Regions from separate parts of the Pseudoduganella aquatica genome, predicted to be linked through region 1. Evidence: predicted binding sites of a transcription regulator. Region 1 holds the regulator's gene; the other holds the start of a gene.
What was found. The regulator HrcA, encoded in region 1, represses chaperone genes, less so after heat shock. The targets are predictions, from matches to a motif close to TTAGCACTCNNNNNNNNNGAGTGCTAA.
Positions count from the first base shown of each region.

Region 2: the regulator HrcA is predicted to act here: its motif matches at 1,843-1,869, upstream of rpoH (RNA polymerase sigma factor RpoH).

Region 1 covers NZ_CP086370.1:6,654,101-6,657,507, reverse strand. Annotated here, with positions in the region: gene KT882_RS29720 (metallophosphoesterase family protein) at 1-274, opposite strand, end outside; gene KT882_RS29715 (HAD family hydrolase) at 348-1,058, shown strand; gene hrcA (heat-inducible transcriptional repressor HrcA) at 1,096-2,112, shown strand; gene fur (ferric iron uptake transcriptional regulator) at 2,205-2,633, opposite strand; gene KT882_RS29700 (outer membrane protein assembly factor BamE) at 2,755-3,360, shown strand; gene dapB (4-hydroxy-tetrahydrodipicolinate reductase) at 3,382-3,407, shown strand, end outside.
Region 2 covers NZ_CP086370.1:1,582,286-1,585,692, reverse strand. Annotated here, with positions in the region: gene ftsY (signal recognition particle-docking protein FtsY) at 1-64, shown strand, start outside; gene KT882_RS06970 (cell division ATP-binding protein FtsE) at 87-770, shown strand; gene ftsX (permease-like cell division protein FtsX) at 767-1,681, shown strand; gene rpoH (RNA polymerase sigma factor RpoH) at 1,995-2,894, shown strand; gene KT882_RS06955 (hypothetical protein) at 3,045-3,407, shown strand, end outside.

The sequences.
Region 1 (3,407 bases):
CGTCCTCTTTGGCCGAGTTGGCGCGCAGCGGCAGCGTGGCGGGCGCGGCGCGCAGCGCCATGGGGCGGCTGGCGCCGTCCACCACGAGAGCGGGGCAGGCGGGCGCGTCCAGCACCACGCGCGCCACGGCGCCGCCGTCGCCCATCAGCACATAGGCGGCAAAGCCGTCCGGCAGGGCCTGCGGGGCCTTGTCCGGGCGCTGGACCAGGGGGCCGGCGCAGGCGGCCAGCAAGGCCAGGGGCGCCAATGAGAAGGGGGCGGACAGTTTGGACAAGGGGCGCTCCGTGTGGACAATCCATTAATTTAACATGCTCCCCCAGCCGCCGCAGCCGTGCGACAATATCGGCATGACAGCCCGCCCGCCCCTGAAAGCCATTCTGTTCGATCTGGACGATACCTTGTGGCCGATCGCGCCCGTGATCGCCCAGGCCGAAGTGACGCTGCACGCCTGGCTGGCCGAGCACGCTCCGCGCGTGGCGCAGCAATTCTCCATCGAGGAGCTGCGCGCGCGCCGCATGGCGCTGCTGGCCTCCCGCCCCGAGCTGCACGTGGACCTGGCCAGCCTGCGCCGCGCCGGCCTGCAGGCCGCGTTTGCCGAGCTGGGCGAGGACGAGCGCCACCTGGACGGCGCCATGCGCCACTTCTCGGCCGCGCGCAACGCCGTCAAGCTGTACGACGACGTGCTGCCCGGCCTGCTCAAGCTGAAGCAGCGCCTGGTGCTGGGCACCATCACCAACGGCAACGCGGACCTTGAAGTGGTCGGCATGGCACACCATTTCAAGGTGTCGCTGGCGGCCGCGCATTTCGGCCGCGCCAAGCCGGCCCCGGACATTTTCCTGGCCGCCTGCGCGGCGCTGAATGTGGCCCCGGCCGAGGCGGTTTACGTGGGCGACGATTTGAAACTGGACGTGGAAGGGGCGCAGCGCGCCGGCCTGCGCGCGGTGTGGATGAACCGCAGCGGCAGCGACGCCCACCTGGCCGCCGGCATCGCGCCGGACGCCATCTGCGCCACATTTGACGAACTTCTGGACTGGCTGGAAAACCAGCTGGCATATTGATGCCCTGCCTGCGCGCGTCTGCGTGCATAATAAGACCATGCAACTCGATATCCGTGCCCAAACCCTGCTCAAAGCGCTCGTGGAGCGTTACATCGCCGACGGCCAGCCGGTAGGCTCGCGCGCGCTGTCGAAAATTTCAGGGCTGGACCTGTCGCCGGCCACCATCCGCAACATCATGGCGGACCTGGAGGAGCTGGGCTATGTGTCCAGTCCGCATACCTCGGCCGGGCGCATCCCCACGCCGCGCGGCTACCGCATCTTCGTCGACACGCTGCTGACCGTGCAGCATATCGACGAAAGCTCGGTGGAGGCGCGCATGCGCCTGCCCAGCCAGCAGCCGCAAAAACTGATCGCCAACGCGGCGCAGATGCTGTCATCGCTGTCCCAGTTTGCCGGGGTGGTGATGGCGCCGCGCCACGAGTCGGTGTTCCAGCAGATTGAATTCCTGCGCCTGTCGGAAAAGCGCATCCTGCTGGTCATCGTCAGCCCGGCGGGCGACGTGCAGAACCGCATGCTGCTCACCGACGTGGACTACACGCCGGCCCAGCTGGTGCAGTCGGCCAACTACATCAACCAGCACTACAGCGGCCTGGCGCTGGAGGACGTGCGCGGCCGCATGCAGGGCGAGCTGCGCCAGCTGCAGACCGATATGGGGCGCCTGATGCAGGCGGCGGTGGAGGCCGGCAGCGAGGCCATGGCCGGCAGCACCGACGACATGGTCATTTCCGGCGAGCGCAACCTGCTGTCGGTGAGCGACCTGTCCTCGAACATGAGTTCGCTGCGCCAGATGTTCGACATGTTCGAGCAGAAAACCGGGCTGATGCAGCTGCTGGACGTGTCCAGCAAGGCTTCCGGCGTGCAGATTTACATCGGCGGCGAGTCCAACCTGGTGCCGATGGATGAGATGAGCGTGGTGACTGCGCCTTACGAGGCCAACGGCAAGATCGTCGGCACCCTGGGCGTGATCGGGCCGACGCGCATGGCGTATGAACGCGTGATACCGATCGTGGATATTACCGCCAAATTGCTCTCGAATGCGCTGAGCAACCATTGATTGGCGGGTTACGCGCTGCGCGCTAACCCGCCCTACGGGCAGCTTGGGATTGCGTAGGGCGGGTTAGGCGGCACGCCGTAACCCGCCAAATTTTATTGCTTGTGCGGGCACTCGGTCTTGACGCAGTTGCCGTAGATGGCCAGCGCGTGTTCGGCGATCTTGAAGCCGCGCGCTTCGGCGATGCTTTGCTGGCGGTGCTCGATTTCCTCGTCGAAAAATTCTTCCACGCGGCCGCAGTCCAGGCACACCAGGTGGTCGTGGTGCGAGCCGGCGTTCAGTTCGAAGATGGCCTTGCCGGTCTCGAAATGGTTGCGGTTCAGCAGGCCGGCCTGCTCGAATTGGGTCAGCACACGGTAAACCGTTGCCAGGCCAACATCCATATTATCGGCCAGCAGGATCTTGTAAACATCCTCCGCGGTCAGGTGGCGCACCGGGCTATTCTGGAAAATGTCGAGGATCTTCAGGCGCGGTAAAGTCGCTTTCAGGCCGCTTGCCTTCAGGTCGGTTGGGTTGTTGCTCATGTTTCTTACTCGTGTGTGGGACAATGTGCTTTATCATATAGTGTTTTGGCACTTCCGCTCAATCGATTTGAGGTCATTTATGCGCATCACCCAGGCTATACCGCAGTCCCTGTTGCACAGTATGAAACGCCGCACGCCCCTCGTGGCGGGTGCGATTTGCCTCGCGCTGTCCGTTTCCGGTTGCGCCTCGCTCAGCACGCTGGGCGAGAAGAAGGCCGACCTCAAAGTCGAAGATAACGCGGTCGTGGCCGGCAAAGGCGCCCAGGTCCGCAGCATTTCGCAACTGCAGAAGTTCATGTGGTTCTTCTCGCCTTACCGTCCGGACATTCAGCAGGGCAACTTCATTTCCCAGGAAATGCTGCAGCAGCTCAAGCCGGGCCAGACCCGCGACCAGGTGCGCTTCATCCTCGGCACGCCGCTGCTGCAGGACATCTTCCACGCGGACCGCTGGGACTACCCCTTCCGCCTGGCGCGCGGCAATGGCGAGACCATAGACAGCACCGTGGTGGTGTATTTCAAGGACGGCAAGGTCGACCGCTTCGAAGGCGGCAACCTGCCCACCGAACAGGAATACATCGCGCTGATCGCCGGCCCTGCCAAGAACGCCAAGCAGGCGTTGAAGGACCAGAACAAGGGCGTGTCGCCAAGCTCGGCGCCGCTGCCGGCCGGCACCGACTCCGGCGCCGGCGCACCCGTGCCGGTAACGCCGAAAATCGAATCGAAATAAGGACAGAAGTTAGGGCTATTGATGACTGAACTGAACATTGCAATCGT
Region 2 (3,407 bases), 1.8 Mb from region 1:
CGAGCGCATCGAGGACTTGCAGCCCTTCAACGCCACGGAATTTGTCGAAGCCCTGCTGGGCTAAACGAAAAGGACAGCCCACGCCCATGATCGAATTCCAGCACGTTAGCAAACAATACTCGGCCGACGCCACCGCGCTGCGCGACGTGTCGTTCACGGTCAACAAGGGCGAGCTGGTGTTTCTGGCCGGCCCGTCCGGAGCCGGCAAGTCCACCCTGCTGAAGATGATCGCCGCCATGGAGCGCCCCAGTTCGGGACGCGTCATCGTCAACGGCCAGGACATCGGCAAGCTCAAGGCGGCCGGCGTGCCCTTTTTGCGCCGCAACCTGGGCCTGATCTTCCAGGAGCAGCGCCTGCTGGCCGACCGCTCCATTCTGGCCAATGTGATGATGCCGCTGATGGTCACCGGCCAGCCGCGCGCGCAGGCCGAGCAGCGCGCCCGCGCCGCGCTCGACAAAGTGGGCCTGGGCGAGCGCGCCAACGCCGCGCCGCTGGCCCTGTCCGGCGGCGAGCAGCAGCGCGTGTCGATCGCGCGCGCCATCGTCAACCGCCCGCAAATCATCCTGGCCGACGAGCCCACCGCCAACCTGGACCGCGCCAGCGCCGACCGCGTGCTCGACGCCCTGCGCGCCTTCCACTCGGTGGGCGTGACCTGTTTGATCTCCACCCACGACGACCACGTGCTGGCCGGCGCGGCGCGCGTGATCCACCTGAAACAAGGCCAGCTGCAAAACAACAGCGACGCGCCGCAAGCGGAGGTGGCCGCATGATCAGCTGGTTCCGTCAACACGGCTTCGCGCTGGGCGCCGCCCTGGTGCACCTGCGCAAGGCGCCCGGCAGTTTCCTGTTCAACATCCTGGTGGTGGCCATCGCCCTGGCGCTGCCCTTCATGGGCCTGACTCTGCTGGACAATGTGCGGCCGCTGTCCGAACAAATGTCGGTCGATCCCGAAATCAGCCTGTTCATGAAGCAGGACGTGGCGCGCGAGCAGTCCGCCGCCCTGGCCACGCCGCTGCGCGAGCTGATGAAGGACGCCAAAATCATCTTCGTGCCGCGCGAAAAAGCGCTGGACCAGCTGAAAGGCAAGAGCGGCCTGTCCGACGTGCTGGCCACGCTGGGCGAAAACCCGCTGCCCGACAGCTACATCATCAAGCTGGACGCCTTCCGCAGCGCCGCCGCCGGCCTGGACGTGGACACCCTGGCCGAGCAGATGCGCACCCTGCCCGGCGTGGACACGGTGCAGATCGACTCGGCCTGGGTCAAGCGCCTGGCCGCGCTGATCGGCGTGCTCAAGCTGGCCCTGCTGCTGCTGGCCGCCACCTTGGGCACGGTGGTGGTGGCGGTTGTGTTTAACACCATACGGCTGCAGGTGCTGACCCAGCGCGAGGAGATCCTGGTGTCCAAGTTGATCGGCGCGACCGACACCTTTATCCACCGCCCCTTTTACTACACCGGCGCGCTGCTGGGCCTGTGCGCGGGCGGCGCGGCGCTGGGCGCGGTGGCGCTGGCGCTGCAGCCGCTGAACAAGGCTATTGCCGAGTTCGCCCGCCTGTACGCCTCCGAATTCCAGCTCGCACCGCTCGAACCGCTGCCCATGGCCGGCCTGCTGGCCGTATCGGCAGCGCTGGGACTGGCCGGCGCCGTGCTGTCGGTGCAGCGCCATCTGGCCCGGCTGAACTGACAGCCGGCGTGCGTTCCCGCACAGTCCCCGCCCCCGCCCCCCACTACCCTGTATTAATTGACGATACGCAAACACCGTGCAGTTTGCCGTGCGTTTGCCAAAAGCCATCGAATAGAATCAGCCCATAGCATTACCGCTATCAGGGGCATAGCAACTGGCGATTGGCACTCTCCGATCGAGAGTGCTAATATATGTCCAACTGATGTCTGAACTCATGCACACAAGCAACATTAAGCTGAGTTTAAGAAGTGTCACGCAAGATGCAAGAATCCGAAACATTCCATGTTCGACGAGCGAGGAAACAAAAATGACTATGATGACCGCACCTGCCGCATTGGTACCAAGCAATAAAAATGCACTGGCATTGGGACTGGGATTCACTGGCAACCTGGGCAACCTGGACGCCTACATTTCTGCGGTCAACCGCCTGCCTATGCTCACGCCTGAAGACGAAAAGCGTCTCGGCCGCAACCTCAAAGAAAACAACGACCTGGGCGCCGCGCAGGAGCTGGTGCTGTCGCACCTGCGCCTGGTGGTGTCGATCGCGCGCGGCTATCTGGGCTACGGCCTGCCGCACGCCGACCTGATCCAGGAAGGCAATATCGGCCTGATGAAAGCCGTCAAGCGCTTCGACGCCGACCAGGGCGTGCGCCTGGTGTCGTATGCCATGCACTGGATCAAGGCCGAAATCCACGAATACATCCTGAAGAACTGGCGCCTGGTCAAAGTGGCCACCACCAAGGCCCAGCGCAAGCTGTTCTTCAACCTGCGCAGCCACAAGACCGGCCTGGACGCCATGTCGCCGGCCCAGATCGACAACCTGGCCAAGCTGCTGGACGTGAAGCGCGAAGAAGTGATCGAAATGGAAACGCGTTTGAGCGGCCGCGACATCGCCCTCGAATCGCCGACCGACGACGAAGACGACAAGTTCGCGCCCATCGCCTATCTGTCCTCCGAGCAGAGCGAGCCGACCCGTGTGCTGGAAGCCGAGCAAGTCACGCGCCTTCACTCCGAAGGCCTGGAAACCGCGCTGGGCAAGCTGGACGCCCGTTCGCGCCGCATCGTCGAAGCCCGCTGGCTGGCCAATGACGACGGCTCCGGCGCCACGCTGCACACGCTGGCCGCCGAGTTCGGCGTCTCCGCCGAGCGCATCCGCCAGATCGAAGCGGCCGCGCTGAAAAAAATGAAAGGCGCGCTCGCCGCCTACATGTAACGCTGCAGCAGCGCAAAGCGCAAAGAAGGGGGCAGGGTTAATTAAATTGGAAACAATTTAATTAACCCTGACCCCTTTTTGCTTTACAGCAAGCGTGCGCCGCACTGGATGTGTTTTAGCTAATATTTCCCTCTATAACGGAGAATAAATATGCAGCTCAGAATCATCAGCCTGCTGGCTTGCTTTGCCGGTTTTGGCATCGTCGGCGCTTGCAGCGTGGTGGCGCAGAATGGCGGAGGCTCGCCAACGCCTGCGCCCACGCCGCCGCGCAAGAGCGCCACCTATACACTGACCGCCGGCCAGACCGTGGCGCTGACGCCGGCTGCCACGTTGAAGCTGGAACGCATCAACGACAGCCGCTGCAAAACCGGCGCGGTGTGCGTGTGGGAGGGCTATATCAGCTACAGCTTTGTGCTAACCAGCAACGGCAACAGCAGCAACTTCGTGCTGTCGGAAAAAATGCCGAACGCCAGCAATAGCGCCACGCAGCAGGGCTTGCGCTTCACGCTGCAA